3 regions of the Mesorhizobium sp. M0615 genome follow, and region 1 is predicted to be linked to each of the others. Evidence: riboswitches for the same ligand, from Rfam matches in the RefSeq annotation. Region 1 holds a riboswitch; each other region holds the start of a gene.
What was found. Region 1 has a riboswitch for cobalamin ahead of NKI46_RS10830 (CbtB domain-containing protein). Riboswitches for the same ligand answer to the same signal wherever they lie in the genome.
Positions count from the first base shown of each region.

Region 2: it holds a riboswitch for cobalamin, as region 1 does, so the genes downstream of both, metE (5-methyltetrahydropteroyltriglutamate--homocysteine S-methyltransferase) here and NKI46_RS10830 (CbtB domain-containing protein) in region 1, are expected to answer to the same signal.
Region 3: it holds a riboswitch for cobalamin, as region 1 does, so the genes downstream of both, NKI46_RS27840 (aromatic ring-hydroxylating oxygenase subunit alpha) here and NKI46_RS10830 (CbtB domain-containing protein) in region 1, are expected to answer to the same signal.

Region 1 covers NZ_JAMYQI010000005.1:261,902-272,209, forward strand. Annotated here, with positions in the region: gene NKI46_RS10785 (ABC transporter substrate-binding protein) at 1-484, opposite strand, end outside; gene NKI46_RS10790 (RidA family protein) at 740-1,123, shown strand; gene NKI46_RS10795 (creatininase family protein) at 1,177-1,980, shown strand; gene NKI46_RS10800 (tyrosine phosphatase family protein) at 1,990-2,499, opposite strand; gene cobD (threonine-phosphate decarboxylase CobD) at 2,496-3,551, opposite strand; gene cbiB (adenosylcobinamide-phosphate synthase CbiB) at 3,550-4,527, shown strand; gene cobO (cob(I)yrinic acid a,c-diamide adenosyltransferase) at 4,674-5,288, opposite strand; gene cobU (bifunctional adenosylcobinamide kinase/adenosylcobinamide-phosphate guanylyltransferase) at 5,290-5,802, opposite strand; gene NKI46_RS10825 (CbtA family protein) at 5,795-6,598, opposite strand; gene NKI46_RS10830 (CbtB domain-containing protein) at 6,614-6,793, opposite strand; cobalamin riboswitch at 6,830-7,025, opposite strand; gene NKI46_RS10835 (gamma-glutamylcyclotransferase) at 7,093-7,776, opposite strand; gene NKI46_RS10840 (aromatic ring-hydroxylating oxygenase subunit alpha) at 7,912-9,087, shown strand; gene NKI46_RS10845 (MFS transporter) at 9,095-10,294, opposite strand.
Region 2 covers NZ_JAMYQI010000026.1:14,572-24,879, forward strand. Annotated here, with positions in the region: gene NKI46_RS29390 (Ros/MucR family transcriptional regulator) at 1-136, opposite strand, end outside; gene NKI46_RS29395 (glycosyltransferase family 10 domain-containing protein) at 1,298-2,302, shown strand; gene NKI46_RS29400 (hypothetical protein) at 2,439-2,792, opposite strand; gene NKI46_RS29405 (cytochrome-c peroxidase) at 3,704-4,759, shown strand; gene metE (5-methyltetrahydropteroyltriglutamate--homocysteine S-methyltransferase) at 5,196-7,547, opposite strand; cobalamin riboswitch at 7,642-7,843, opposite strand; gene NKI46_RS29415 (adenosine kinase) at 8,252-9,244, opposite strand; gene metK (methionine adenosyltransferase) at 9,353-10,308, opposite strand, start outside.
Region 3 covers NZ_JAMYQI010000021.1:24,033-34,340, forward strand. Annotated here, with positions in the region: gene NKI46_RS27800 (ABC transporter substrate-binding protein) at 1-226, shown strand, start outside; gene NKI46_RS27805 (carbohydrate ABC transporter permease) at 477-1,490, shown strand; gene NKI46_RS27810 (carbohydrate ABC transporter permease) at 1,492-2,646, shown strand; gene bglA (beta-galactosidase BglA) at 2,652-4,316, shown strand; gene NKI46_RS27820 (ABC transporter ATP-binding protein) at 4,383-5,495, shown strand; gene NKI46_RS27825 (DUF680 domain-containing protein) at 5,569-5,802, opposite strand; gene NKI46_RS27830 (DUF680 domain-containing protein) at 5,874-6,077, opposite strand; gene NKI46_RS27835 (DUF680 domain-containing protein) at 6,143-6,349, opposite strand; cobalamin riboswitch at 6,849-7,050, shown strand; gene NKI46_RS27840 (aromatic ring-hydroxylating oxygenase subunit alpha) at 7,168-8,415, shown strand; gene NKI46_RS27845 (FAD-binding oxidoreductase) at 8,453-9,553, shown strand; gene NKI46_RS27850 (PqqD family protein) at 9,715-10,137, shown strand; gene NKI46_RS27855 (serine kinase) at 10,290-10,308, shown strand, end outside.

The DNA of each region.
Region 1 (10,308 bases):
ACGGCACGCGCTTGGCGGCATCGAAACCGAGTTCGATGACCATCCACTGGAAGAAGGTCTGGACGCCCTCGTCGCCGAGAATGTACTGGTCGGCGTTCTTCAAATCCTCCCACTTGTCCAGCCCCTGCCCCGGGTGGGACATGATGACTTGAGGGTCCTTCTGGAAATCGGCTGCGACGACGCGCATCGGGATGCCCTGCTGGACGGCGTCGAAGGCCGACAGCAGATTGCCGCCCATGTAGAAATCGAGCTTGCCGGCCAGCAGCAGCGGCCGCCCGCTGACCTGCGGACCTCCCTGCGAAATCGTCACGTCGAGGCCACATGCAGCGTAGGTGCCGTCGGCGACGGCCTGGTAGTAGCCGCCATGCTCGGGCTCGGCCAGCCAGTTGGTGCCGAAGGTGACCTTCTCGTTTGCTGCCGCGCCGAACGTGCCGGCTCCAAGCAGCGCGACCGCAAGCGCTGAAATCTTCTGTTTTCCGTACATCGACACCACCCTTTGTTGGCTCCGGAGCGTCACGCGCCGGGCTCGACACCATTGATCCAAGAAGCAAGACACATGCCACCGCCCGGGCCGCCTGCTTGCGCGGCAGTCACTGCCAACACCGGACGGGTCATGCTGTGCGGGAGGCATCGTGCCTATTTTTTGGACGCCTGTCCACAATCGCCCTCGTGCCATGCACCACATCTTGAACGTACTATCGGTCACGTCTTAGGCTGGTCTCGCAGACAGGAGATTGCCATGTTCAGATACCTCGCGCCGAAGTCGATCAAGCCGCCTTTCGCCCGCTATAGCCACGGCGTCGAGGTGCCGCCAGGCAAGCGGCTGGTTCTGTGCTCCGGTCAGGTCGCCATCACGGCGGACGACCAGATCCCCGAGGATGCCGGCGCGCAGGCCGAGCTCTGCTTTCAAAACATAGCGGCGATTCTGGCTGAAGCCGGGCTGGGGCTAGGCGACATCGTGCGCATAAACGCCTACGTCACCGACCGCGCCTTTCTGCGGCCCTATATGGACGTCCGCGACCGCTTGTTTGCCAGCCCCGCGCCCGCCTCGACGCTGATGATCGTGTCAGGCTTTGCGCGGCCGGAGTTCAAGGTCGAGGTCGAGGCGATTGCGGCTGGGTGATCGACAGGCGACGTTTGGCGCGCTAGGTCTCCCTCACAGTCAAGAGGCATGACATGACCGTTGCAAACAGACGCGTTTGGTGGGGCGACTACCGGACCACCGAATACGCCGCGATCGATCCGGAGGCGACGATTGCCGTGCTGCCGGTGGCGGCGATCGAGCAGCACGGCCCGCATCTGCCTGTATCAACCGATACCTCGATCATGAACGGCATGCTGGAGACGGTCATCGCCCGCCTGCCCGGCGATCTCGACATCCGCATCCTGCCGGTCCAAACGGTCGGCAAGTCGAACGAGCATCTGCAGGCGCCGGGCACGCTCACCCTGCCGGCGGCCACCCTGGTCGATGCCTGGACCGAGCTTGGCCTGTCCGTTGCCCGCGCAGGCGTAAGGAAACTGATCGTCGTCAACTCGCATGGCGGCAATGAAGAGATCATGGGCATCGTCGCGCGCGAGCTGCGCGTGCGTGAGAGGATGCTGGCGGTGAAGACCAGCTGGCAGCGCTTCGGCCGCCCCGCCGGCATGTACACCGAGCTGGAAGACCGCCATGGCATCCATGGCGGCGACGTCGAGACCTCGTTGATGCTGCATTTTCGCCCGGAGTTAGTCGACATGGCCAAGGCCGACAATTTCGCCTCCAAGGTCGCCCGCGCCGAAACCGAATTTGCGCTGCTGCGCCACACTGGAACGCACGCTTTCGCCTGGATCGCTGGGGATCTCAACCCCAACGGCGTGGTCGGCGATGCCAGCATTGCCGCGGCCGAGAAAGGCCGACTGACGGCGGAGCATCAGGCCGACGGCTTCATCACCCTGTTGAAGGATGTGCGCAAGGCGAAGCTTGCCGACTGGCTGGCATAGCGGGCCGCCTTAGCCGTCGATCTTCAACACGAAAGGCGTACCCTCAAAAGCATCGGCGCCGCGTCCGATCGCCTCGATCGCTTCGATCATGCGGCCTTGTCGTGAGAGAAGAGCATCCGCGACGGCGATCAACCGTGGATTGGGTGTCGCCGAGGGCGAAAGCTTCCGCAATGTCTGCGCAAGTTCGACTTCGTCGCGCTTCGGGGCGAGCGCCGCCGCAATGATATAGGCCGAGGCGGTCGAGCGGCTGATGCCGGCATAGCAATGGACGACCATGGGTTTGGCGCGGTCCCATTTCCGGGCGAAATCGAGCAGATTGCGCACATGGCCTTCGCCGGGCATGGTCATGCCGTCCTGCGCCACCGCGATGTCGTGCATGACCAGATGCAGGTGGTTCTCCCTCGATATCGAGGCCGGCCGCGTCACCTCGGTGCCGGCAGCGAGCAGCGACAGCACGCGCTCGGCGCCGCTTTTGGCCACCGTCTCCTCAAGCTTTGCCAGCGAACAGATATGGATCATGGCGCGATCTCCTTCGACCCATCGTCGCGCCGTGCGCGCCAGTCGGCAAGCGCCGATTCGAGCCGCTGCCATTCCTCCTGACGTCCAGGCAGCCCCGCGCGGAGCACCTGGGGACGCTCGAAAAAATGCCTGAGCAATATGCCGCGCTCGCCGAGCGTCGAAAACAGCCCCGGTGCATCGGCAAGCCGGAGATAGCGAAACAGCGTCGTGCCGCCGGCGACAGCAACGCCAAAGCGCGAAAGCAGCGCATCGAGCCGCGCCGCATCCTGCGCCAGCCGCCGCCGCATGTCGGCCTGCCAGCCGCTGTCGGCAAGCGCGCGGATGCCGTATTCGAGCGCTGGGCCGGCGACCGCCCAAGGGCCGAATTGCGTTTCAAGCCTTTCGACCGTCACCGCACCGGAAAGTGCGAAGCCGAGCCGCAGGCCGGCGAGACCGAAGAATTTGCCAAACGAGCGCAGCACGACGATGCCGCCCCGCCCGACATCGCCGGCCAGGCTTTCCGCGTGCGGGCCGACATCCATGAAGGCTTCGTCGACGACCAGCAGACCGCCTATGGCGCGCAATGTCTCGGCAAGCCGAAGCAGCCTTTCCCGCGACACGACTCGCCCGTCGGGATTGTTGGGATTGACGACGATGGCAATTTCGGCTCCGGCAAGCGCCTCGAAATCGTCGACCTCCGCCACCGCATGGCCGGCAATCGCGGCGGCCCTGGCATGCTCGGCATAGGTCGGCCCGAGCACCAGCGCCTTGCCGGGGCTGACCAGCGAGGCGACGCGCGGCAGCAGGATCTGCGTGCCCGGGGCGACCGCCACATTCTCGTCCGAAGGCGCGCCATAGGCGCCGGCCGCGACCCTGGCCAGCTCACGCAGGCGCGCGGCTTCCGGCAATCGTGACAGGGCGGTGGCGGGCAGCTCGAAAAGCGGGTAGGAGTGCGGATTGATACCTGTCGAGAGATCGACGAAAGGTTGTGGCGCGTGAGGGAAGAGCGCCCTCGCCCGGCCAAGGGATCCACCGTGATCCACCACAGTAATCGCTCCATCAGAAAGCTTCATGTCGATCCTGATCGCTTTCCTGTCGCTGGCCATCGAACGCATCCTGGGTTACCCGGACTGGCTGTTCCGTGCCGTCGGCCATCCCGTCACCTGGTTCGGCAGGCTGATAGCCTTTCTCGACCTCAGGCTCAACCGCGACACTGATTCCGACGCGCTGCGTCGCCGCCGCGGCGTGCAGGCGCTGCTGGTGATCGTGCTGGTGCCGGCGGCAATCGCCTTCATCGTGCAAATCCTGCTCTGGCAGCTCTTTCCTGCCGGCATGATCATCACGGCAATCCTGGCCTCGTCGCTGCTGTCGCAAAAGAGCCTTACCGAACATGTCGAGGCGGTGGCCGATTCGCTGGATACCGGCGGGCTGGCGCTCGGCCGCATTGCGGTTGCGCGCATCGTCGGCCGCGACCCAGAGAAGCTCGACCATGCCGGCGTCAGCCGCGCCGCCATCGAAAGCCTGGCCGAGAATTTCTCCGACGGCATCGTTGCGCCCGCCTTCTGGACAGGTGTCTGCGGTCTGGCCGGCGGCGTCGCCTACAAGGCCGCCAACACCGCCGATTCGATGATCGGCCACCGCACCCCGCACCACGAGGCCTTCGGCCGCGCGGCGGCACTCTTCGACGACTGGATCAACCTGCCGGCGTCCCGGCTGACCGCGTTGCTGATCGTTGCCGCCGCCTTTCTCGTTGACGGCGCCGATCCCCGCAACGCCTGGCAAGCAATGCGGCGCGACGCCAAAAAGCACCGCTCGCCCAATGCCGGTTGGCCGGAAGCAGCAATGGCCGGCGCACTCGGCCTGGCGCTCGCCGGCCCGCGCAGCTATGGCGGCGTTGTCGTCAACGATGCCTTCATGGGCGAAGGCGGCCGCCGCGAGGCGGAAAGTCTGGACATCAGGCGGGCGCTGAAACTTTATCAGGTCGCCGACTATCTGCTGATTGGGCTGTTCGGGTTGCTGTCGGCGGTGCTTATCGCGGTAACGTTCTGAGAGCTTACCGTCGCCCTTCCTTTACCCTCCCTTGTGGGGAGGGTCGGCGCGAAGCGCCGGGGTGGGGGACTGCGACCTACGAGAACCCCCACCCCAATCCGCTTCGCGGATCGACCCTCCCCACAAGGGGGAGGGTACGAAACCCCTCAAAACTCGATCCCCTGCTGTGCCTTCACGCCGGCCGAAAAATGATGCTTGGTCACGCCCATCTCCGTCACCAGATCCGCCGCCTCGACCAGCGCCGGCTTGGCGTTGCGGCCGGTGACGACGACATGCAGGCCTTCGCGCCGCGCTTTCAGCGCCGCCACCACTCTGTCGAGATCGAGATAGTCGTAACGCAGCGCGATGTTCAGTTCGTCCAGCACCACGAGGCTGATCAAGGGATCGGCGATCAGCTCCAGTGCCTTGGCCCAGGCGGCTTCGGCCGCCTTAATGTCGCGCTTCAGATCCTGCGTCTCCCAAGTGAAACCCTCGCCCATCGTGTGCCAGACGACGCGGCCGCCAAACGCCGCGAAGGCATCCTTCTCGCCGGTGTGCCATTTGCCCTTGATGAACTGGACGATTCCGACGCGCTTGCCATAGCCGAGCATGCGCAGCGCCAGCCCGAAGGCAGCCGTGGTCTTGCCCTTGCCGGGTCCGGTGTTGACGATCAGCAGCCCCTTCTCGACCGTCTTTTCCGCGACCTCGGCGTCCTGCACCGCCTTGCGCTTGGCCATCTTGGCGCGATGGCGTTCTTCGTCTTTTGCGTCGATATCGGTCATCTCATTTCACCTTGAGCGGCAGCCCCGCCACCATCAGAAGCACCATATCAGCTACCACCGCGATCTGCTGGTTGAGCCGGCCGGCGGCATCGCGGAACCGGCGTGCCAGCGCATTGTCGGGCACAATGCCTTGTCCGACTTCGTTGGAGACCACGAACCACGGTCCGCGCGGCCGCGAAAGCACATCGGCCAGCCGCCGGCACTCCCCCTCCAGATCATGATCGGCCAGCATATGATTGGTTAGCCAAAGCGTCAGGCAGTCGACAAGCACCGGCTGGCTGTCCGGCAATGCCTCGAGCGCACCGGCAAGATCAAGCGGGGCGTCGATGGTCGCCCATCCCTCGCCGCGGCGCGAGCGGTGCTGCGCGATGCGCTCGCGCATTTCGCCGTCATAGGATTGCGCGGTGGCGATATAGGCCCATGGCGGCAGCAACGCCGTCGCCAAAGTTTCGGCATGCGCGCTCTTGCCGGAGCGCGCACCGCCGATGATGAAGGTCAAACTGCGATCAGGCAAAGCTGTCGCGCAGGCTGGTCGCGGTGCCGGCGAAGCGCGAGTGCACTATGCCGACAACTGCGCCGAGCACCAGCCAGAACACCAGATTGGTCAGCGTCACCGCCACCACGAACTGATGATGCAGGCCCTCCGGGATCGGCGTTACGAAACTGTCAGGCTGCGGCGCGCCGACAATATGCGGGGCGACGATCAGGAGGACGGCGAGCACGGTCAGGGGCGCCGACGTGCGGAAGGTAATAAGGGCAAGGCCGATCGCGGTTGCCATCACCGTTGCCCACCACCAGATCTGGCGCTGTATGAGATCGGCCGCCGGCATTGCCGGCAGTTCCGGCGGCAGGCCGAGTCCCGGCGCCAGCGTGAACACGGCAAAGCCCGCCAGACCCCAGAACACGCCCTGGCGCCAGCTGCCGATGCCGCCGGCGAACTCGGAAACCGCCACCAGGACCAGCGCGAAGCCGATGCCGGTGACGATATTGGCGACGACACTGAAGGCGAAACGCTCGAAGCCGTCGGCCGGCGCCCAGCCTTCGTCCTCCGCCGGCGCGGCTGCTTCAGCCGGTGCTGCGCTGCTCACCGCATTTTCCGCCGGCGCGGCGGTGCTCATGGCATTGGGGTCCGCAGCGTTGGCGGCGGGCGCCGCGGCATGCTGATGCTCATGGCCGCCACCAGCCTTTTCGTAGACCTCCGCCTTGAGGATCAGCGGCACGGTGGCGTAGGCCTGCATGCAGGCGAGAGCGACACCGGCCACGAGCCCTGCGATCGCCGCGATGAACACGACGTTGCGAAACAGGTTCATGATGTCAGATCCTCGTCAGTGGCAGGGAAACGCCATCGAATGGCGATAGTCGTGCGCCGCATTGTGGACCGCATCGATGTGCGAGAAACCGACAACGCCGACGACGAAAATGCCCAGAAACGCGCTAAGCACGAGCTGCATGAAGCGCGACTGCGAGGAGACGGAAGCGCCGAGGGAGACGGAAGCGGTATTCATATCTTGTCCTTTCGCCCTCCACCCGAGGGCATCGAAGTCAGTTCCCTGTCGCCGGCAGGTCTCCTGGCTCGCGGATCAGCGCCCTTCCCCACCTTCCCGAAGAAAAAATCCCCAGTGGCTTGGAGAGGACTACCGCACACAGTTGCGGGGGCAGCCACGGCATTGGGCAACAAGTCAGCCCTCACCGCATTCCCTCTTGGTCCCTAACGGAACCGACGACATGCATGACTATAGGCTGAAACGGTCGCATCCGGCAAACCAAATTCCGCCGGCCAACAGCGCGAATGCGCCATGCGGCGTTACGGGTTCAACGCGGTGATCCGCTCGGCAACCAGCCGCTGCAGCCGCCACAGATGGCGATCGTGAATGCCGCGCTCTTCAAGGTTTTTCACCGTGTTGTAGAGATAGTCGGCGCCCGACCCGCAGGACGTTGCCAGCCTTTCGACGACCTTGCCCTCGTCGAGCGGTCCGGAATAGGTCAGGCCGTTGCGGTTGATGACGAAGGCCAATGCCCTGAGCGGTCCGGCCTCGCTTGCAAGCTTGAGCATGCGCGGCCGGTAGCTTGTCGGCTTCAGCGTGACTTCGCGCCGGAAAAGCCGGCCCAACTGCTCGCGCCGGTTATTGCCGGTCAGCCGAAAGGCGACGCCCTTGCATTGTCCGCCACGGTCCAGCGCCATCATCAGGCCGGGGCTGTCCTTGGTGCCGCGCCAGCGCGTCATGTTCATGCAAAAGGACCGATGCCAGCCGCGCGCCAGCGCAACGCGGTCCTCGACATAATCTATTTCCGGTTTCCAGATCAGCGATCCATAGCCGAACAGCCATAGCGGTTCGCTGTCCGGGAGTTCGACCTGCAATTCATCCAGCAGCGCGTCATAGTCGGCTTCATCGAGATGCATCGCGTCCGGATCCGGCCCGGGGTCCCTGATCTCGCGCCAGCAGCGCGCGACCAGCTCCGGCGTAAGCGACATCTGTCGTGCGGCCACTTCCGAATCCCCCCAATTTCCGAATGTCCCGTGTCCACGACATGATTATGCGCCGCGCCTGCAACCGGCAATGCGGCACTCTGATTGACAAACGATTTGCCGGGGTGTCGGCTGACGCTTCATAGGAAGCCAGCCATGCATCCCAGCCCGAGCGAGCGCGACCCCTATAACGGCCTGAGCCGGGCCGAACCGACGCTACCGTCGTCGGCCTATTGGAATAGCGAGGCTTACCAGCGCGATCTCGACGCCATCTGGCACAAAAGCTGGCTGCTCGTCTGCCGCGAGGCCGACCTCGCCCAGCCGCTGGCGTTCAGGACATTCCGCGTCGGCACGCAGGAAATCGTCATTCTGCGGGACGAGACCGGCGAACTGCGCGCCTTCCACAACACTTGCCGGCATCGCGGCTCGCAGCTTTGCCAGAAAAGCGAGGGCCGGCTTAAAGCGCGGCTCATCACGTGCCCCTACCACGCCTGGTCCTACTCGCTGCGCGGCGATCTCGTGCGCGTTCCCTCGAAATCGCTGCCAGATGGTTTCGACAAGGCAGATCATCCGCTCTACCGGGTGGCGCTGTCGGTGTGGCGCGGCTTTGTCTTTGTGAACCTTCAGCAGGCTGCGGCCGGCTCCGCCGGGACCTCCTTCGATCCCGCATCCGGCGACCTCGCCAACTGGCCGCTGGAAACGCTGGTATCAGGCCATGTCCTGCGCAAGGTGATGAACTGCAACTGGAAGATCTTCTGGGAAAACTTCAACGAGTGCCTGCATTGCCCGGGCGTCCACAAGGACCTGTCTCGGCTGGTGCCGATATACGGTCGCGGCCTGATGAGCCGGCACGACGACCCCGACTGGGTCCGCCATGCCGACAATGACGCGCCGGAGTTTTCGGGTGGCCTGCGCGCCGGCGCCGAGACCTGGTCGCGCGACGGACATGCCCATGGCCCGGTCTTACCGGGCCTGACGCCAGCCGAGCGTGCGGCCGGACAGACCTATGCCACCAGCCTGCCCTCGATGTTCATCGTCGGCCATGTCGATTATGTCAGGACGGTGCGACTGATGCCGCTCGGTCCCGAACAGACCGAACTCACCGCCGAATGGCTGTTCGCGCCCGAGGCGCTGGCTGAGACGGACATCGACAACGTCGTCGCCTTCGGCACCCAGGTGCTGGAGGAGGATGCCGCGATCTGCGAGATCAATCAGAAAGGCCTGCGCTCGATGCGCCACCAGGCCGGCGTGCTGATGCCGGAGGAGTACGATCTGCACCGCTTCCACAACTGGGTGCGCGGGCGGCATGCAGCGCTTGAGGCAACCGCCTGATCGGCGACTAAAGCGACTTCGGCAGATAGCGCCAGGTGATAAAGCCGCAAACCGCGGCCAGAATGCCCAGCGTCACGAACACCGAGCCGAGGCCGAAAAACGCCAGCACCACCGAATAGACCAGCGGCGGCGTCAGCTCGGAAAAGTCGAGATAGGTGCGGTAGACCGCGGCCATCTGCGCCCGCTCATAGGACCGCACCGAGCGCATGAAGGCGGTCGAGCCCAGTGCATCGAGCGCGATGGTGAAGAAGGCGCCGCAGAGCAGGAAAAAGCCCGTAAGCAGCGGCGCGGTAGTGCCGACCGCGCCCGCCGCAAGCAGCGTCGCCGACATCGCGAAATAGGCGAAGGTCATGGTGCGCCGGCCGCCGAAGCGTTTTCCAGCCTTGCCCCAGAAGATCGCCATGAACAACAGCGCATTGCCGGCCGAAACCAGCAGGCCGCCGGCAAGCTCGCCCTCGCCGGTAATCACCATGAACAGCGGCCCATAGACGAAGAACGTCGTCCAGAAGCAGGACCGGCCGAAGGCGATCAGCCAAGCCAGCCTGAGCCTGGGTTGTGCTACGAAGCGGCCGATATTGGCCAGCGGATTGGCCGGCCGCGTCTTGCCAGGCCGGATCGACTGGTTGTCGCCCAGCCTGTAGGTCCAGAACAGCGCCAGCAAGGCCAACGCAAACACCGCCACCGCGCCATGCGCGGCATAGATGCCGTAGCGTGTGTAGAGGAAGATGCCGAGTGTCGGCCCGCCGGTCCAGGCAAGCATCGACCACGCCATGCGCAGCGATTCGGCCTGCATGAAATCGGTCTTGCGGATGTGATCCATGATGTAGAGGTTGAGCGTGATCGACAGGGCGCTCGCCCCCATGACGCGGCACAGCATGCCTGCCAGTTGCCCGGCAAGCGTGTGGGTGACGAAGAACAGCGAGCCTATCGCCAGCAGGCAGGCGCCGGCGGTATAGACCCAGCGCCGGGCAAACCTGCGGATCAAGATCGGCATGAACAAGGTCACCGACAGGCCGAGCAGCGCCACGATGGTGTATAGGATCGAGACGATCTGCTCGTTGTGCAGAATCTCATAGGCCTGGATCGGGATGACGCTCGATACCGTGGCGCGGGCAAAGGATTCGACCGCATAGAGCGAGGCAAAGGTGCGGGCATCCGCCGGACGCAGGGCCGGAAGCCAGATCGGATGGCGCACATGGGTGGACATTTGATCCCCAAATC
Region 2 (10,308 bases), on a different contig from region 1:
TCAGAGCCGCATGCACTTGGCCGATGAGGGCAGGGAGATCCCCCACCGGGATCGGATTGTTGGACACGTAGGCCGACACGACATCGGCGGCAAGCTCAATGAGGGTGTCGACGTTTTTTCCGGCTTCTTCTGTCATGAAACTCTCCAGGCGGTGAAACATAGTCAGCGAAGCGTCGCTTCATAGGGCCGGTTGCCGCTGAAAGCAACAATGTCTCTGACTGCGTTATTGCCAATGCTCGTCCAGAAGCGACATCGATGCGCCATATTTCGCGGCGTGACCGCTGAGCCACTCGTTGTTGGCGACCCTGCCGAGGTGCGTGGCGCGCGCCGCTCTAACTTAGCGCCGAAGTCGCTAGTAGCCTCGAGGCTAAGCGCGCTGTTTTTGTCTCGCTTTGCTTCTTTGGACTGTGAAATCGAGCGATAGTGGTCGGTTGATGGTGGGCGTCAGGGACGATGGAACAAACGTTCATTGGCAATGGCCAAAGTGATGTAAGTTCATCGCCGGTGAGCCGCTCTTGCAAAGGGGCTGGGAACCGCCGCTGATAAACCTAGGACATCAATGTATTTCGAGGCGTTTCTTAGCCGGTCCTGGAGAGGCGGCAATGGCTGCGGATGACACCTGTTCCACGATATCAAACAGCGCGGCGACCGGCAGCTTCTCGAATCTGGAGCGGCTTCTCGCAAGTTGGCGCCGCGCCGAGAGGCCGGGCAAGGACAGTGAGCCGCCTGCATCAATCATACGCATCAACCAGCCAGCGACGCGTCCTCATACAGAATGCCGCGACCGGCCGTGTGATCTCGCCGGTAGTCGCCGAGGCCCTCTGCATGAAGCCTCCGGATGTGCTGACGATCAACCAGGCCAGAAAGGTCGACGTCCTGAAGCAGGGATGACATGAGTTTGCCACTATGCGCAGGCTTGCCTTGCCCCTCCGCGGCATTTTGCGGGGCCTGTGAGTTGGGCAAGCTCGGCACTTCGATCGACTTGGCGTCACCCGGCTCATCGCCATCACGCGTTTCGGTCTGGTCCTACGCCGTGACGTTGACTCCGTTCGCGATGCCATTGAACTGCCGTGGAGAACGGCCGAGGCGGAAGGGCTGATCAACCGCCTGAAGACGATCAAACGTACCATTAGGCAGCGCCGGCTGCGAACTCCTTAGGCACGCATGCTGCCACTCAGCCGGCCTAATCACCACACGAAGCGAGGAAGAACCTGGTCAAGTGCAAAGCGACAATTGCCTCGACAGCAGGTCCCGGAAGGTTTATGCTGCCCGATGTTACCGCAATCCTGAATGGCGATTGAGTACCTTCACGAGTGAAGGGAGTGGAACTGCTTTGTCGGCCAAATTGTTGACGGAACGCCCGGCGCCCATTGTTGCTACATGTCTAGATTCTTGGGGCGTTTTGGATGATGCAATCCACCACCTCACTCCAAAGGGCAGTGGAATCTGGAACAATGTCGCTTTTGTACGCACGACATCCTTCGTGCCCGATTGGCATATTGTCTTTAACTCTGCTTCTCTTTTTGGGCTCCCTGTTGATATCGAGGCGAGCCCCAACAGGACAATTTTTGCAATCGGCGAACCGCCGACGAAAGCTCATCGTGCATTTCATGAAGGGCAGGGGAAAAATACTATCGTCCTGACGTCTGACGCAGAGCTGGTTGCTCGGCAGAATGCAGCTCGCCGATTCGTTTTGTCTCCACCGATCACTCGGTCTTGGTCTGTAAACAAGACATATGACCAACTTCTGGTCAGCGAAGTCATGGATAAGCCACTTCGGCTCTCATGGATTACCAGTAACATCTCCCTGCTTAAAGGACATCGGTATCGGCTGGCGTTTCTGGAACGGCTAAGAAAGGAGCTCGATTTTGACCTGTTCGGCCGAGGTTTTCGGCTGATTGGAGATAAATGGAACGCACTCGCACCTTATCGCTACAGTATAGCGTTCGAGAATACTCGTGCTGATTACTATTTTACAGAGAAGCTTATGGACTGCTTCGTCGCTGAAACAATGCCGATCTATTACGGCAGCCCGGCAATCACGAGGTTCTTCCCTTCGGACTCTATGGTTCTAATTGACCCAGAGGACAAGAACGTAATCCAAAAAATTCAAGAAATTATCAACTCAGACCTCTGGAAGGAACGTCGCGGCGCAATAAGAGAGGCGAAGCGGCTAGTCCTCGAGAAATACAATACGTTTGCCTATCTCGCGGGCTTCATCGAAAGCGTTCAGGATAAACCCTTACCGCCAGAAATTATACACATCGAATCGCCTGAAGTTGATTTTTCGATAGACGAATGAAGTACTCCAACGCTCGCTCCGCGTGCCCGGCGGTTGGTGGTCTCACGAGATCGGTGCGGAACGCCCGGCGGAGAATGCCTGCTGCGCAAACGGGCCGGCACGGGCGCACAAGGTCATGCGCCCCGGCTGCCGCTAATCAGACGAACTGGGGAAGGCCAGGAACGGAATTGAGGACCTCGTCCACGAGTTCGTCGCCGGCATGTTCCTTGGCGCAGGCGATCGTCTCGTTGGCGAGGGCGGCGATCTTTGCCATGCTGAGACCCTCACTCATCAATTGCTGCCCGAGCCCCATAAGGCCGCCACCCTCTGGGTCGTCCCCATGATACTTCGCTACTAATTCCGAAGCTCCCGGAATGGCCTCGATCATGCGCGCGCCGGGACCGTCGGCCGCGTGGCTCCGCAGGAAACCCAGCATTAACCCAACGGCCTTCTCTGCGACAGCCGGGCCGATGCCGGCACCAGTGGCGATGCGCGGTAAGATTTCTTCCATGCAGGGTCTCTCTCTCTTTGATTACGTTTACAAGGGGCCGGTCCGGCGCCCCGCGGCTTTGGCCGAACCACAATTGAACTCCACAAAATAGGCCAGCGGAGGTGCTATTGCGCCTAAAACCGCCTCTGTCAACGCAAGCTGCGTCGGACGTGCGTGTTTCCCAAACCGAAGATCATTCCAATTCACTTCATTACGCACTGGCAACCGCACAGTTTGCGGTGGCTCGCTTATGAGCCAATGCCCCGCGCCCGTCAAATGATGACGACAACATGGTCATCGCCTAGGATCTGTGGATCAAGGTGTGAGGCAGTTGCAGCGGGTGGACCTGCTCAAGCGCCGCGCCATCCTCGCGTGATGGGATGTTCGTAGAAGCGGAGCTATATGCCGGTGTGACGATCGATGAAGGCAGAACGGCTATTCCGCTACGACCTCCATACTGTCGCATAGACCGTCGCTGCTTAGGTATTGAAACCGCCATCGCTGGTGACATCACAATGTGCAGTCGGCGGGTGTCGACAAGGCCGATTCACGCAATCAGCAGGTCAGGAGGAACGAATGAACCCTGACGTTTCAGAAGCTCACTTTTCGCAAGGCGTGCAGCGCACATCGTGCAAGAGATTGCCAGTCTTGCGGATGCTGTCGACTTTCTCAACCTTGGCTGGAAGATCGCAGTGACCGAATCTACGAAGCCGCCCTCAGGGCGTGCTTTGATGCATAAAACCGGTTGCCAACCAGGGATACTCCTCCTCCCTGAAGTCCAATCGAGAAGAGCGATCACTTCCAAGAGGGTCCCAGCTCAGCTGCGAAAACAGGTGTGAGACCCCGTCCTCTCCCTCAAGCTGATCTAGCTCAGGGCGTTCATGAGCCGCAGATCGCATAATGGCTGCGTGGACGACGCAGGAAGACCAATTATGAAAATCCTATTCAGTACGATGGCTGTCACCTTGCTGGCACCCACCGCCTTTGCTGCGGATTGGATCCCCACCGACCTCAGAGATACGGCATTGGCCACCTTCACGGCTTTGCCATCCACCACGCCGACAGTCGCCAATAACCCGATCACCCCGGAAAAGATCGCTCTCGGCAAGGCACTGTTCTTCGATCCACGCGTCTCGGCGTCAGGCGTCTTGTCGTGCAATTCATGCCACAACCTGGCCACCGGCGGCGACGACAATCACGAAACCTCGATTGGCCATGGTTGGCAGAAGGGACAGCGCAACGCGCCGACTGTACTGAACGCTGTCTTCAATATCGCCCAGTTCTGGGATGGTCGTGCCGAAGACCTGAAGGCTCAGGCGAAGGGACCGGTCCAAGCCGGGATCGAAATGGCCAATACACCGGGCCAACTCATCGCCACTCTCAAGTCCATGCCGCAATATGTCGAGTGGTTCGATGCAGCTTTTCCGGCTGAAGCCGATCGGGTCACCTTCGACAACTTCGCCAAGGCGATCGAAGCCTTCGAGGCGACACTGGTCACACCTGCCCCGTTCGACAGCTTCCTGAATGGTGATGAGGTTGCCATGACTTCCGAACAGAAACAGGGCCTGGTGCTTTTCATGGACAAAGGCTGCTCGTCCTGCCATGCCGGCATCAACGTTGGTGGGCAAGCCTATTACCCATTCGGCCTCGTGGAACGGCCGAGCGCCGAAGTCCTGCCGGACAAAGACAAGGGCCGATTTGAGGTCACCAATGCAGCCGACGATTCCTATGTCTTCCGCGTGGCGCCGCTGCGCAACGTTGCACTCACCGCGCCATACTTTCATTCGGGCAAGGTTTGGGATCTGAAACAGGCCGTCGCCATTATGGGGACCACCCAGCTCGGCGTAGTACTGGCGGACGAAGAAGTTGACCTGCTTGTTGCCTTCCTCAACTCGCTGACCGGAGAGGCACCTGACGTCGCCTATCCCATCTTACCCTCAGAAACGGCGACAACGCCCCGGCCTGTAACGCAGATCTCAGGAAAATAAGGGCCAACTGGCTGCGGACTCGCAATCGAAAATGATTGGCGATTTTTACTTGGCGACACGAATTGCGACGTCCATCTCCGAATTGGCGGGACGCTAGCGATACCCGAACCCTGCCACCTCGCCCGTAGTCTGCGCGATCAACTGGGGGCGGACAGACGCAGCACCATATATTGTCGCTGCCTGAGCGAACGCGCCAAGCAGTCTACTTTGAGAAACGACGCGTGTCCGATTTGTTCGAGGCGCGGGGCCTGTATGTCCCCAAGGAACCGATATTATAGCGTAGTGCCACATTTATTTCTGCGGGATTAAGACACGTGCCGTAGGGAAATTGCACATTTGCGCCGAGTGGCTCATTTCCAAGAGTGTGATCGGTTTGGCATATTCCCGGCCGACATCCGCCAGCCGGCAACTCCCCACACGGTGAGGAAGAGAAGCCTCACGCCTGCACTTTCTGCCGGAGCGCGCGTGCTGCAGCGACCATGTTAATGAGGGCAGGGCGGACCTCCTCCCATTTGCGTGTTTTGAGGCCACAGTCCGGGTTTATCCACAGTTGGCCGTCGGACAGTCGCTCGCGGGCAAGCATGACTAAGTCCGAAATCTCGCCGACTTCCGGGACGCGTGGTGAGTGAATATCATAGACGCCAGGACCGATTTCGTTCGGATATTTGGAGCTCGTGAAGGCGTCCAACAGTTCCATCTTCGAGCGCGACGTCTCAATCGAAATGACATCCGCATCCATTCCAGCGATCGCGTGAATGATCTCGTTGAACTCCGAATAGCACATGTGGGTATGAATTTGAGTCGCGTCCTTTACACCCGTTGAAGCGATCCGGAAACATTCGACAGCCCAGTCGAGATAGACTTTCCAGTCAGATTGGCGCAGTGGCAATCCTTCGCGAAACGCGGCCTCATCGATCTGGACCATCCTTGCGCCGGATCTTTCGAGATCCGTCACTTCGTCGCGGATGGCGAGCGCGATCTGGCGGCAGGCTTCGGAGCGGGGTACGTCGTCGCGAACAAAAGACCAGTTGAGAATGGTGACTGGGCCTGTGAGCATTCCCTTCACGGGCTTTTCCGTAAGCGACTGGGCGAATTGCCACCAGCGCACTGTCATCGGATTGCGCCTCGATACGTCGCCGAAAATGATGGGGGGACGCACGTAGCGCGACCCATAGCTTTGTACCCAGGCATGCTGGGTGAGCGCGAAGCCGGACAACTGCTCGCCGAAATGCTGTACCATGTCGTTTCGCTCGAACTCACCATGCACCAGAACGTCCAGCCCGATCTCTTCCTGCCAGCGAATTGCAGCCTCGATCTCCTTCTTCAGGAACGTCTCATAGTCGACATAGCTCAGCTGGCCCTTCGCATGAGCGGCCCGCGCCTTGCGTACCTGCGGCGTCTGCGGGAAGGACCCGATGGTCGTCGTCGGGAACGGCGGCAGCCCGAGTGAGCCGGCCTGGACTCTGGAGCGCTCGCCAAAAGCGCTCTCTCGTCGCTTCGCGCTGTCCTCAATGCTAGCGATCCGCCCCTGAACAAGCGGGTCATGGATCCTCGTGGATGTCACGCGCGTGGCGGCAGCCTCGGCAGACGCTTTCAACGCGCCTGCCACCGCATCCCTGCCTTGGGACAGGGCCCGGGCCAGCAAGACCAGCTCGTCGGTCTTCTGGGCCGCGAAGGCGAGCCACGACCTGATGTCCGCGTCGAGTTCCGTCTCCATGCGCAGATCAATCGGCACATGCAGCATCGAGCAAGAAGGCGCGATCTCGACGCGGTCCAAGGGCCAGCGGGCGACGATCGGTTTGATGCGGTCGAGAATGGCGGGCAGGTTCGCACGCCAGACGTTGCGGCCATCGATCAAGCCAAGCGAGAGCACCAGATCCTTCGGAGCGAGCCGAGCCACCGTTTCCAGCTGCTCGGGAGCGCGCACGAGATCAATATGCAGGCCGGCCAAGGGCAGAGAAATCGCGGTTTCGAGATTGTCTCCCAGCGACCCGAAATATGTAGCCAGCATGATCTTCAGCTCGGGCGCGGCTTTCGACAGCTGGCCATAGGCGAATTCGAACGCAGCTCGTTCGTTCGGGTTCAGATCGAGGACAAGCGCTGGCTCATCGATCTGCACCCAGTCGGCTCCCGACAGCTTCAGCCTCTCCAGAAGCTGCTCGTAAACCGGCAGCAGCCGCGGTAGGAGCGCGATGGGACCGAACCCCTCGGCAGGCGATTTCGCCAGCTTGAGGAAGGTGATGGGTCCAAGGATGACTGGGCGTGTGTGAATGCCGAGAGCTTTAGCCTCGAGGAAGTAATCGACCGGCTTCGATGACGAGAGGGCGAACGTCTGATCATCATCGAGTTCCGGCACAATGTAGTGGTAGTTGGTGTCAAACCACTTGGTCATTTCCATCGCGGTTACACCAGGTCCATGAGCCTCCTCCTGGTAACCAGCGTGTCCACAATCCTCCGTCTGACCCTGGTTGCCGCGCGCCATTGCGAAGTAGATGTCAAGTGGGACCTCGCCGCTATTCCAGCCGTAACGGGATGGAACGGCCCCGACCATGGCTGCGGTGTCGAGCACATGGTCGTAAAGCGAGAAGTCGTTCGACGGGATTTTCGACACGCCGCGATCGCGCTGCTCTTCCCAGCTAGCGGCACGGAGCGCCTTCGACGTCGTGAGAAGGTCGCCAGCGGACGATGTTCCGGACCAGTAGCTTTCAAGCGCGAATTTCAGTTCTCGCCGACGACCGAAGCGCGGCACGCCGAGCGTTGCTACAGGAATTTGCTGAGAGACAGTCATGTCATACCCCGATGATTGGGGCGTCGGTGACAAGGAAGGCGCTAGCAGGCCGGCATCAACGCCGGGTTGCAGCGGCCACCGAGACACCCCGCCCGTGGACGTAATTCGCGTGGCAGGTCTCCTGGCTCGCGGGGTCATAGCCTCTACCCGTCTTCCTGAGGGTATTCGCCTCAGTGACGTGATTGGGGTTGGCTCGCCGCTAACAGTTGCGGGGGCAGCGCCGGCATCGCACCGGCTTCCCTCTTAGCTCCGCTGCGGCAGCGCCGCACGCGAGAACCACGACACGCAGACAATCACAGCAGTTCGCTCTTTTGTCAATGACGCATAACGAAATGTTTATGTCGTTATGTGATCGCGCTTTTACGCCTTTGTCTAGCATTGTGAAATATTCAGTCTGCTGCCCGCATTCGGCATCGTGGGACGTGATCGCAAGTCAAGTCCGACGGACGCCGCGAGTTCTCCGTTACCTCAGGACCCTTACTGGCCTTCCCCAAGCTGAGCTTCTGGAAAATGCTGGTGACGATCTGGATGACGGTGAATGCCGTCATGGCAAGCACGCCTTGCACCGCTCCTCCAGCGAGCTTCACGGCAGCAGCATGGGTCAGTTCTCCGAAGCGAATGGCTGTCGCTATCAGCGAGCTTTGACACAGTTCCGCCACTGCGGTCATCGCGTCAGTAGGGCGGCTGGTTAGTTGCCGGCGCATCTACAGCAACCCAGCCCCTTCCGCCTCGCGGCGCAAATTCTGCCTTGGCCTTGGGCCGATCTGCTGGATCACCAGGCCGGCCGCCAGCGAGCCAAGGTCGCCGCAGGTCTTGAGGTTGCGGCCCTGCGTGTAGCCATGCAGGAAACCGGCGGCGTAGAGGTCGCCGGCGCCGGTGGTGTCGACCAACTCCTTGATGGGGGTCGCCTCGATGACCACGGTCTCGTCGCCGCGCACGATCACCGAGCCTTTTTCGGAACGGGTGACGGCGGCAATCTTGCAGTCCTTGCGGATCTGAGCCAGCGCCTCGTCGAAGGATTTTGTCTGGTAGAGCGACTTGATCTCGTGGCTGTTGGCAAAGACGATGTCGACAGTGCCCGAGCGCATCAGCTCGAGGAACTCGTCCCGGTAGCGGTCGACGCAGAACGAATCCGACAACGTCATCGACACTTCGCGTCCGGCCTCGTGTGCGAGCTTCGCCGTCTGCCGGATCGCCTCCTTGGCGCGCGGCGGATCCCACAAATAGCCCTCGAAATAGGTAACCTTGGCGCCGGATGCCTTGTCGGCCTCGACATCCTCAGGGCCAAGCTCGACGCAGGCGCCGAGATAGGTGTTCATCGAGCGCTCGCCGTCGGGGGTGACAAATATCATCGAGCGCGCCGTCGGCGGCTGTCCCTGGAGCGGCCTGGTGTCGAAGGCAACGCCCTGGGCATGAATGTCGTGGGCATAGATTTCGCCGAGCGGATCGTTCGACACCTTGCCGAAGAAGGCGGCGCGTCCGCCGAAGCTGGCTACGCCGGCCGCCGTGTTGCCGGCACTGCCGCCGGAGGCCTCGATCGCCGGGCCCATGCGGCTGTAGAGCAGTTCGGCGCGGCGCGTGTCGATCAGGTTCATCGCGCCCTTGATGATGCCGTTGATCTCGAGGAATGCCTCGTCGCACTGGGCGATGATGTCGACAATGGCATTGCCGATGCAAAGCACGTCATAATCCGGCATCAATGTCTCCGCCAAAAAACCCGAGCCGGCTTCTCGCCACGCCTGCCAGGCGCGGGTCTGCCCGGTGGAAATGGGCTTTCCGCTTGCCAATCCGTTCGCCGGCGGCTCTCACGTGGCGGCGAGTCCTGCCTCGCGACGCAATTCGTCCGCCCTGTCTGTCTTCTCCCAGGTGAAATCAGGCTCTTCACGGCCGAAATGGCCATAGGTCGCTGTATTGCGGTATATAGGGCGTAAGAGATCAAGCATCTTGATAATGCCTTTCGGTCTGAGATCGAACAACTCAAGAATGAGGCGCTCGATCCTGCTTTCCTCAACCCTGGCTGTCCCGAACGTGTTGACCATGACGGAAACCGGACTGGCCACGCCGATTGCGTAAGCAAGCTGCACCTCGCACACGTCCGCAAGTCCGCTAGCGACGATGTTCTTTGCGACATAGCGGGCTGCATAGGCAGCCGAGCGGTCAACCTTGGACGGGTCCTTGCCCGAGAAGGCGCCGCCGCCATGACGACCCATCCCGCCATAGGAATCGACGATGATCTTGCGTCCAGTGAGACCGCAGTCGCCGCGCGGCCCGCCGACTACGAACCGCCCCGTCGGGTTGACCAGAATTCTGATGCCTTCCGTCTCCAGGTGGGTCGGCAGGACAGGCTTTATGATTTCCTCAATGACGCCCTCGCGGACAGTCTCTTGCGAGACCTGCTCGTCATGTTGCGTCGACACGACGATGGTATCCAGGGCGACCGGGCGCAACCCCTCATAGCGCACTGAGACTTGGGATTTCATGTCAGGACGCAACCAGCCAAGCTGTTGTGCCTTCCGGACATACGCCTGCCGTTTCGTCAAGCGATGAGCGAGCTGGATCGGCAAAGGCATCAGGGTATCGGTTTCGCGGCATGCGTAGCCGAACATGAGGCCCTGATCTCCCGCTCCCTGCTGGAGGTCTTGCCCTCTTCCCTCGTCAACGCCTTGGCTGATGTCGGGCGACTGCTCGGTGAGGGCATGAACGACGGAGCAACGCCGGCCGTCAAAGCCGACGGCCTCGTCGTCGTACCCAATGTCGAGAA
Region 3 (10,308 bases), on a different contig from region 1:
CACGCCGCTCAAGTCGGTCAACAAGGATGCCTATGCCAGCGACGCGCTGAAGAAGCAGGGCGATATCCTTGCCAATGCCTCGACCTTCCGCTTCGACGGTTCGGACCTGATGCCGGGCAAGATCGGCGCCGGCGCCTTCTGGACCGGCATGATCGATCTGGTCGGCGGCAAGTCGGCGCAGGATGTCGCCACCGACATCCAGAAGAGCTGGGACGCTATCAAGTAGTCAGCTGGCAAGCAGTCAGCTGGCAAGCAGTCAGCTGGCAAGTAACCACTGCCAAGTAATCAGCCGCTTTGGCGGCAAATTCAGGACTTCCTCCACAGACTGGATCCGGGCCGCTATGGCCCGGATCCGACCGGCGCCTTACGCCGGACCGATTTGCGTTCGTTCGTTTCAGAATAACTTAAATCGGCGCAGAGCCACATCGCCAGGGCTGTTCAAGGCCCGGCCGATCATGCGCAGGGAAGAGGGACCCATGGCTGCTCAGATCTTATCGGCCATTTTTGTCATCATCATCGGCGTCGGCGGCTGCGTCGCCTATTTCTGGGGCGCCAACAAGCTGGTCGACCTGATATTCCCGTCGCGCGGCGTGGCCGGGGCTGCGGCCATCGACAATCTGCGCCGGCAAGGACTGGTCCGTCCGTGGCTGTTCGTCGGCCCGGCGATGATCATCCTCACCGTCTACCTGATCTATCCGGTGGTGGCGACGCTCTGGCTGTCCTTCCTCGACCGCGGCGGCCAGCATTTTGTCGGCTTCGCCAACTATGAATGGGCGTTCGGCGACCGCGAGTTCCGCAACTCGATCCTGAATAACATCATCTGGCTGGCGGTGGTGCCCGCCGCCTGCACCTTTCTAGGGTTGATAATCGCCGTGCTCACTGACAAGATCTGGTGGGGCACGATCGCCAAGAGCCTGATTTTCCTGCCGCTGGCGATCTCCTTCGTCGGCGCCAGCGTGATCTGGAAATTCATCTACGAATATCGCGGCGAGGGCCAGACGCAGATCGGCCTGCTCAACGCCATCATCCAGTATTTCGGCGGCCAGCCGCAGGTCTGGATATCGCTGCCGTTCTGGAACAATTTCTTCCTGATGATCATCCTGATCTGGATCCAGACCGGCTTTGCCATGGTCATCCTGTCTTCGGCATTGCGCGGCATCCCCGAAGAGACGCTTGAAGCCGCGGTCATCGACGGCGCCAATCCGTTCCAGATCTTCTGGAAGATCATGGTGCCGCAGATCTGGGGCACCATCGCCGTGGTCTGGACGACGATCACCATCCTGGTGCTGAAAGTGTTTGACATCGTGCTGACCATGACCAATGGCCAATGGAACAGCCAGGTGCTGGCCAATCTGATGTTCGACTGGATGTTCCGCGGCGGCGGCGATTTCGGCCGCGGCGCCACCATCGCCATCATCATCATGATCGCGGTCATCCCGATCATGGTCTGGAACATCCGCCAGGCGAACAAAGAGACGGGAGGACATTGAGATGGCCGTCGCGACCGGAAAGTCCTTTGCCAGCCGCTTCGGCGTCCACATCGCCGTGCTCGTCTTCGTCGCCATCTGGACCGTGCCGACGCTCGGCATCCTGGTCTCGTCGCTGCGCGACAAGGACCAGATCATCGCCTCGGGCTGGTGGAACTCGTTCTCCAGCTCCAGCCAGACCGAAGCCGGCCGCCTGCCGCCGGCCTCGGCGCAGGTCGAGAAGGACGGCAAGTTCGTGCTTGCCGGCAATATCTTCGGCGACGGTGCTGCGCGCAACATCAGCGCCTTCGGCGTGAAGTCGGCGGCACCGACGCAATATCCGGCCGGCACCACTGCCGATCTCGGCGACGGCGTGACCTTGCAGCTCAATGCCGACGGAACGTTCGTCATGAGTTCGCCCAAGGCTTTCGAAGGCGACCGTGGCCAGCGCGTCTATTACGCCTCGTCGGCGCCACCGAAATTCACCACCGACAATTACAAGACCGTGCTGTTTTCGGAGGGCATCGGCCGCTCGTTCATAAACTCGCTGACCGTCACCATCCCGGCGACGGTCATCCCGATCCTGATCGCCGCCTTCGCCGCCTATGCATTGGCGTGGATGCGTTTTCCCGGCCGCGCCTTGCTGATCGCCACAATCATCGGCCTGCTGGTCGTGCCGCTGCAGATGTCCTTGATCCCGCTTTTGAAGATCTACAACGGCGTCGGCATCTTCTTCGGTGTGCCGTCGAAAACCTATCTCGGCATCTGGCTGGCGCATACCGGCTTCGGCCTGCCCTTCGCCATCTATCTCCTGCGCAGCTATATTGCCGGCCTGCCGCGCGAGATCATGGAATCGGCGCGCATAGATGGCGCCAGCGATTTCGAAATCTTCGTCAAGATCGTGCTGCCGCTGTCCTTCCCGGTGCTGGCGTCCTTTGCAATCTTCCAGTTCCTGTGGGTGTGGAACGATTTGTTGGTGGCAATGGTTTTCCTCGGTACCGAAGGGGACCAGATCGTGCTGACCGCGAAGCTCAACGCGCTGCTCGGCTCGCGCGGCGGCGACTGGGAAATCCTGACGACATCGGCCTTCGTCACCATTATCGTGCCGCTGATCGTGTTCTTCTCGCTGCAGCGCTATTTCGTCCGCGGGCTGCTGGCCGGCTCGGTCAAAGGAGGTTGAGACTTATGCAAGCCGCTTTGAAGGCGACCTCGAAGCCCGATCTCGCCGTCGATCGCGACTGGTGGCGGGGCGCGGTGATCTACCAGATCTATCCGCGCTCCTATCAGGACTCCAATGGCGACGGCATCGGCGACCTCAAGGGCATCATCCGCAGGCTGCCCTACATCGCCTCGCTCGGCGTCGACGCCATCTGGATTTCGCCCTTCTTCAAGTCGCCGATGAAGGATTTCGGCTACGACGTCTCGGACTATTGCGACGTCGACCCGATGTTCGGGACGCTCGCCGATTTCGACGCGCTGGTTGCGGAAGCCCATCACCTCGGCCTCAAGGTGATGATCGACGAGGTGCTGTCGCACACCGCCGACAACCATCCATGGTTCAAGGAGAGCCGCGCCAGCCGTAGCAATCCCAAGGCCGACTGGTATGTCTGGGCCGACGCCAGACCGGACGGCACGCCGCCCAACAACTGGCTGTCGATCTTCGGCGGCTCGGCCTGGCAGTGGGACACCAGCCGCCAGCAATATTATCTGCATAATTTCCTGTCCGAGCAGCCGGACCTCAACTTCCACAATCTGGAAGTCCAGGACGCGCTGCTCGACGTCACCCGCTTCTGGCTGGAGCGCGGCGTCGACGGCTTCCGCCTCGACACCATCAATTTCTACTTCCACAGCCAGGGGCTGGAGAACAATCCGCCGCTGCCGCCCGAAGAGCGCAACGACCAGACAGCACCTGCGGTCAATCCCTACAACTACCAGGACCATATCTACGACAAGAGCCGGCCGGAAAACCTTGCCTTCCTCGAACGGTTCCGGGCGCTGCTCGACGAATATCCGGCGGCCGCCGCGGTCGGCGAAGTCGGCGATTCGCAGCGTGGGCTGGAAGTGGTCGCCGCCTACACCGCCGGCGGCAAACGCGTCCACATGTGCTATTCCTTCGATTTCCTGGCGCCGGAAAAGATCAGCGCCGCCAAGGTGCGCCAGGTGCTGGAAGCCTTCGGCAAGGTCGCCAGCGACGGCTGGTCGTGCTGGGCCTTTTCCAACCACGACGTGATGCGTCCGGCCTCGCGCTGGGCCGCCGACGAGGCCGACCCGGCCGCCTATCTGAAGGTTATCTCGGCGCTGCTGATGTCGCTGCGCGGTTCGGTCTGCCTCTATCAGGGAGAGGAGCTTGGGCTGGGCGAAGCCGAGTTGCAGTTCGAGGATCTGCAGGACCCCTACGGCATTCGCTTCTGGCCCGAATTCAAGGGCCGCGACGGCTGCCGCACGCCGATGGTGTGGGATGCAACCGCCAGCAATGCCGGCTTTTCGACGGCCAAGCCCTGGCTGCCGGTGCCGGGCAAGCACTTGTCGCAAGCGGTCAATGTTCAGCAGGGCGACGCGGCCTCGCTGCTCGAGCACTACCGGCGCTTTCTCGGTTTCCGCCGCCAGCATCCGGCCCTGGCCAAAGGCGACATCGAGTTCATCGAAAGCGAGGGCGACACCGTCGCCTTCACCCGCCGTGAGGGCAATGAGCAGATCGTCTGCGTCTTCAATCTGGCCAGCAAGCCGGCGGAGGTCGATCTCGGTGGTCAGGCGCTGCTGCCATTGGCCGGGCACGGTTTTTCGGGACAATCCGGCACAGGTTCCATCCGCCTCGGCGGCTACGGCGCCTGGTTCGGGCGCATCGACTGAGTTTTTGACGAAACTGGATTTTTTGAGGAAATCCAGGTTCTCTAGGGAAATCACTGGGAGGAAATTATGGCCGATGTCACGCTGAGACAGGTGAAGAAATCATACGGCAATCTGCACATTCTCCACGGCATCGACCTCGACATAAAGTCGGGCGAGTTCATCGTCTTCGTCGGCCCGTCGGGTTGCGGCAAGTCGACCTTGCTGCGGTCCATCGCCGGGCTTGAGGAGATCACCTCCGGCGAGCTGAAGATCGCCGGCGAGGTGGTGAACGACGTGCCGCCGTCCAAGCGCGGCATCGCCATGGTGTTCCAGTCCTATGCGCTCTATCCGCACATGACCGTCTACGACAACATGGCCTTCTCGATGAAGATCGGCAAGGAAAGTAAGGCCGAGATCGACAAGCGGGTGCGGCAGGCCGCCGAAATCCTGCAGCTGACCAAATATCTCGACCGCCTGCCCAAGGCGATGTCGGGCGGCCAGCGCCAGCGTGTCGCCATCGGCCGCGCCATCGTGCGCAACCCGAAAGTGTTCCTGTTCGATGAGCCGCTGTCGAACCTCGACGCGGCGCTGCGCGTCGCGACCCGCATCGAGATCGCCAAGCTGAAGGAATCGATGCCTGCCACGACCATGATCTACGTCACCCACGATCAGGTCGAAGCGATGACGCTCGCCGACCGCATCGTCGTGCTGAAGGATGGCCATATCGAGCAGGTCGGCACGCCGATGGACCTCTACAAGAAGCCCGGCAATCTGTTCGTTGCCCAGTTCATCGGCTCGCCGGCCATGAACATCCTGCCGGCGACGATCGACAGGACGGGCAACCCGACAATCGTCAGCCATGTCGGCGGCCGCAAGGCAACGGTGCCGATCGCAACGCCGGCGTCAGCCAAGGGTGCGGCAGTCAGCTTCGGCGTGCGGCCGGAGGATCTGTCGGTCGCCACCGGCACGGAATATCTTTTCGAGGGCGTGGTGGACTATGTCGAGCAGCTCGGCGAGGTGCAGCTGGTCTATATCGATATCGGTCGCGCCGACCTGCCGTTGGTGACCAAGCTGCCCGGCAATGTCGAGGTCAAGCGCGGGGCAAAGCTGCGGCTGACCGCGGATGCCGGGGACCTGCACATCTTCGACGCCGATGGGCACTCCTTCTCGCTCAAGCCGGTGGAAGTGAAGGCGGCTTGAGATAGCTGCGTTGTACAGGCATGAAAAAAGAGCGGCGGGCTAGGCCCGCCGCTCTTTTTTTAAGCTTCGGCTGTTAGTTGTTGCCGAACCGATCCCTGTCGCTGCTCTGAGGAACGAACTTCTGTTGGTCGTCCGACGAGTTCAGCAGCTTGTAGACCGCCGAGTTGGTGCCGGTCGACGAAGTGCGGGTGGTGTCGACGGCAGCGGCCGGCTGGTTGGCGCCATTGGAGCCATAATTGTCGCTGCCGGCAAAGGCAGCGCTCGAAACAGCCAGAACGGCTGCGGTGGCAAGAACGATCTTCCTCATTTTAGTCTCCTGAATTTTTCTGATGCCGCCAGCTGCAGCGGATAAGCCCGCCACGTGCTGGAAACCGGCTTTTAGCGGCCGAAAAGGTTACGGTCGGCACCGTGGGCAGGCGCCTGCTCGGCTGGAGCCGACTTCTCAACCGAAGCCGTATGGCCACTATCGGTCGACGTAATCGCAGGCTGGTTGGCGCCGTTCGAACCGTAGTTGTCGCTGCCGGCGAAAGCGCTGCCGGAGATGGCCAAAACGGCGGCGGCAGCAAGGATGATCTTTTTCATTTCAATACTCCTGAATTTTTTGGGATCCCGAGAGCGACGGGTTAGCCGCCCTTCTTTGGTCGGGATCAGCGATTGCCGTAGAGGTCGCGGTCGGCGCCCTGAACGACAGGCTGCTTGTCAGCGTGCGCCGGCTTCTGAATGGAAGCCGTATACGAGCTGTCGACCGAGACGGCTGGCTGGTTCGCACCATTGGAACCGTAATTGTCGCTACCGGCGAAGGCGCTGCCGGTGATCGCCAAAACGGCTGCGGCAGTGAGGATGATCTTTTTCATTTTTAGTACTCCAGTTTGTCTGTCCGTCTAGCGGCGTGTCTTGGGAGCAATTCGCGTCGTTCGGACAGCCCCGATGTGGGAAAGCCATAGGCTGGTTTCCAATCACGAAGTTGTTCCGTGTGGACCACGGTCCTGCACCTTGAAATTGTGCCAGGAAGTTCCTCTATGGTCATTTATCGCATTGTTTTCAGTTGCTTATGTCGAACCGAGTGGTTCGCTCCGGTGTCGGTTTCCGGGCCGTCGTTCACACGGTCCTGCACGCATTGTCAACAGAAACGAACCGTTCGGTTCGATTAGAGATTGCTAATAGTAACTTTTCGATACCGTTGAGCCCTTTTTGCCCCCGATCGGAACTGGATCCGCAGCGATTCGAAACGGCGATGATAGCGCCGCAAGACAGGATCTCAGCCCTTCGGTGGTCGGCGGGGCGTATGCCGCGCGTGTCGCGCCGCATGGATACGATGTCGCTTTCATGCCGACGTCGCGATCGCTGCCGTGATTAGATGATCGCATCTCAGGTGCCGCTTCGTGACGACGCAGCGGAGAATTGGGAAGCCGGTCAGAATCCGGCGCTGCCCCCGCAACGGTGGTGGAGTTGAAGTCGCAACGGGAGACCACTGGGCAAGAGCCTGGGAAGGTGTCGCGATGGTCCGCAAGGACAACTCCAGAGCCCGGAAACCAGCCCGAGATGCATAGACTCGACTGATCGCGGTGGGCGGTCAAGAGGTGGATAGTGCATGTCCGGCGCCGCGCCGGCCTGCGTCCGATCCTTCCTCCATCACCACCAAGTTCAGTCCTTAAACCACGAGGACAGAACTATGGATACGCGCAACGACATGCTGAGGCTCCTGAACGGCCGCAAGCAAGGCTTTTCGCTGGAACAGCCCTTCTACACCGACCCGGACTATTTCAAGCTCGACATGGAGCTTATCTGGTATCGCGACTGGCTGTTCATCGGCCATGATTGCGAACTGCCGAAGCCCGGCAGCTATATCACCGTGCAGATCGGCGATTATCCGGTGGTGCTGGTCCGCGACCAGAAGGGCAACATCAACGCCTTTCACAATTCCTGCCGCCATCGCGGCAGCCGTGTCTGCAACACTGAGAAGGGCATGGCGGCAAAGCTTGTCTGCCCCTATCACCAGTGGACCTACGAGCTTGACGGCCGGCTGCTGTTTGCCCGCCAGATGGCCGACGGTTTCGACAAGAGCCAGTTCGGCCTGAAGCCCGTCGCCTGCGAGAGCGTCGGCGGCTACATCTTCATCTGCCTGGCAAAAGAACCTGCCGACTTTGCCCCGATGCGCGCCATGATAGAGCCCTACCTCAAGCCGCACCGGCTGAATCAAGCCAAGGTCGCCTTCGAGAGCACCATCATCGAGAAGGGCAACTGGAAGCTGGTCTGGGAAAACAACCGCGAATGCTATCACTGCGCCGGCAATCATCCAGAGCTGTGCAAGACATTCCCCGAAGCGCCGACGGTGACCGGCGTGCAGGGCGCCGACAGCGATCCGGAGATGCTGGCGCACTGGGCGAAATGCGAGGCGGCGGGCCTGCCGAGCAAGTTCCGCATCGATCCGGCCGGGCAATACCGCGCCACCCGCGCGCCGCTGCTGCGCGATGCCGTCAGCTACACGATGTCCGGAAAGCGCGCGGTGACGAAGAACCTGTCCGACACTGTTGCCGCCGACCGCATCGGCACCTTGATGCACTACCACTATCCGACGACTTGGAACCACATACTGATCGACCATGCGGTCACCTTCCGGGTGCTGCCGATCAGCGCCACCGAAACCGCGGTGACGACCAAGTGGCTGGTGCACAAGGATGCGGTCGAGGGGGTCGACTACAACCTTGAGGAGCTCACCCATGTCTGGACCGAGACCAACGACCAGGACCGCCGCATCGTCGAGGAAAACGCCTTTGGCATCCTGTCTCGGGCCTATGAGCCCGGCCCCTATTCGGAGCTGCACGAGGGCGGCGTGATCCAGTTCGTCGAATGGTACGCGGCCTTCATCGGCCCGCGCCTTGCCGAAGGCGGCCGGCCGGCGCTGCGCAGCGTCGCGTGAGCTGGAGCAGGCGAAGAGGGACCAGAGGATGAATGCGATGACGGATCTTGGGCTCTATCGCCATCTTGACCAGATGGCGCCGTGGAACGATAGGCTGCAGGCGCTGGAAGTGATCGGCGTCAGCGACGAGGCGCCTGACGTCAAGACCTTCACCTTCCGCTCCGACAACCAGACCTGGTTCCGCTACAAGCCGGGCCAGTTCTTGACGCTGGAACTGCCGACACCGGACGGGCCGCTGATGCGCACCTACACGCTGTCGTCATCGCCATCGCGGCCCTTTTCGATCGCGGTGACGATCAAGGCGCAGGCCGGCAGCATCGGCACGCGCTGGATGTTCGACCATCTGGCACCCGGCTCGCATGTCAAGGCCTATGGACCGGCGGGCGACTTCTCGTTGCACAGCCACCCGGCGGCCAAATACCTGTTCATTTCGGCTGGCTCCGGCGTGACGCCGATGATGTCGATGCTGCGCTGGCTGAACGACTGCGCGCCATGGACCGATGTCGGTTTCGTCAACTGCGCGCGGCGTGCCGAAGAGATCATCTTCCGCAAGGAACTCGAACTGCTCGGCGGCCATATGCCCGGCTTGTCGCTCGGCTTCATGATCGAGGAACGTTCCAGCCGCGAAGGCTGGTACGGCCATATGGGCCGCATCGATGCGATCCGGCTGCCCTTGCTGGCTCCGGATTTCCGCGAGCGCGAAATCTTCTGCTGCGGCCCCGATCCGTTCATGCGCGCCGTGCGCGGCATGCTGGATGCCGCCGGCTTCGACATGACGAAATACCATCAGGAGAGCTTTGCCGCGCCTGTGGTGGAGGAAATTCCGGCGCCGTTTGCCTCCCCGGTCGAGGACGGCATCGCTGCACCTGTCGAAGCCGTGACGCCGATCCGCTTCTCGCTTTCGGAGGTCGACGCCGGCTGCGTCGCCGGCCAGACCGTGCTGCAGACCGCGCGCAGCTCGGGCGTGCGGATTCCCGCCGCCTGCGAGTTCGGCCTGTGCGGCACCTGCAAGGTGAAGAAGGTCTCCGGCGAAGTCGAGATGAGCCACAATGGCGGCATCCTCGACCACGAGATCGATGACGGTTTCATCCTTGCCTGCTGCTCGAAACCGTTGTCGGCGCTCGAAATCGAGGCTTGAGCCGGTCGACTTCGCCGCAACGGTCGCCGACGCAGGCGTTGTGTTCGCGGGTCTTTGTCTTGCCAAGCATAGGCCGAGTGATTTAGACGCACTTAGGAAGGGCTGGGCAGACCGTGAAGCCGGCGCATCCCTTCAGGGCGCATGGGACGGGGGACAGAGCGATGCAGCAGCGGGTCTACGCGGTCGCAAGCAAGGACATCGTTTTCGAATCATTCGATGGCGAAGCCGTCGTTCTCGATCTTTCGAGCGGCAAGTATTTCGGCTTTTCCGATTCCGGCAGCCGGGTCTGGCAGGCTTTGTCGTCCGGCGTCGCCACTGAAGCACTGGTCGGAGCTGCCGCGGGCGCCGCAAAAACAAGCCTGGCCGACCTCGAAAGCTTCGTTGCCCGACTGCTCGATTTCGGGTTGCTTGCGCCAGCCGAAACACCGGCACAACCGCTTTCGGGCGAGCTGTCGGCTGCGCTTGCTGCCAGCAATGAGCCGCTCAAGGTCGATGTCCATGACGACCTTGCCGATCTCATCATTGTCGACCCGATCCATGAGGTTGAGGAACCTCTCGGCTGGCCGGCGGTGAAACAGGCATAATCGTTTCCCTAAAGCGCGTCGCGTTTGAACGGACTCAGGCGACGCGGTTTAGATCTTTGATTTTATGCATGTCGTCGTCTCAAAACCGGGGCCACCCCGAGCGACATGCATCAGGCGACCCGGCGCAATTCTGGACGCTGAACAACCAACACATGCCTTTGATCACGCTGC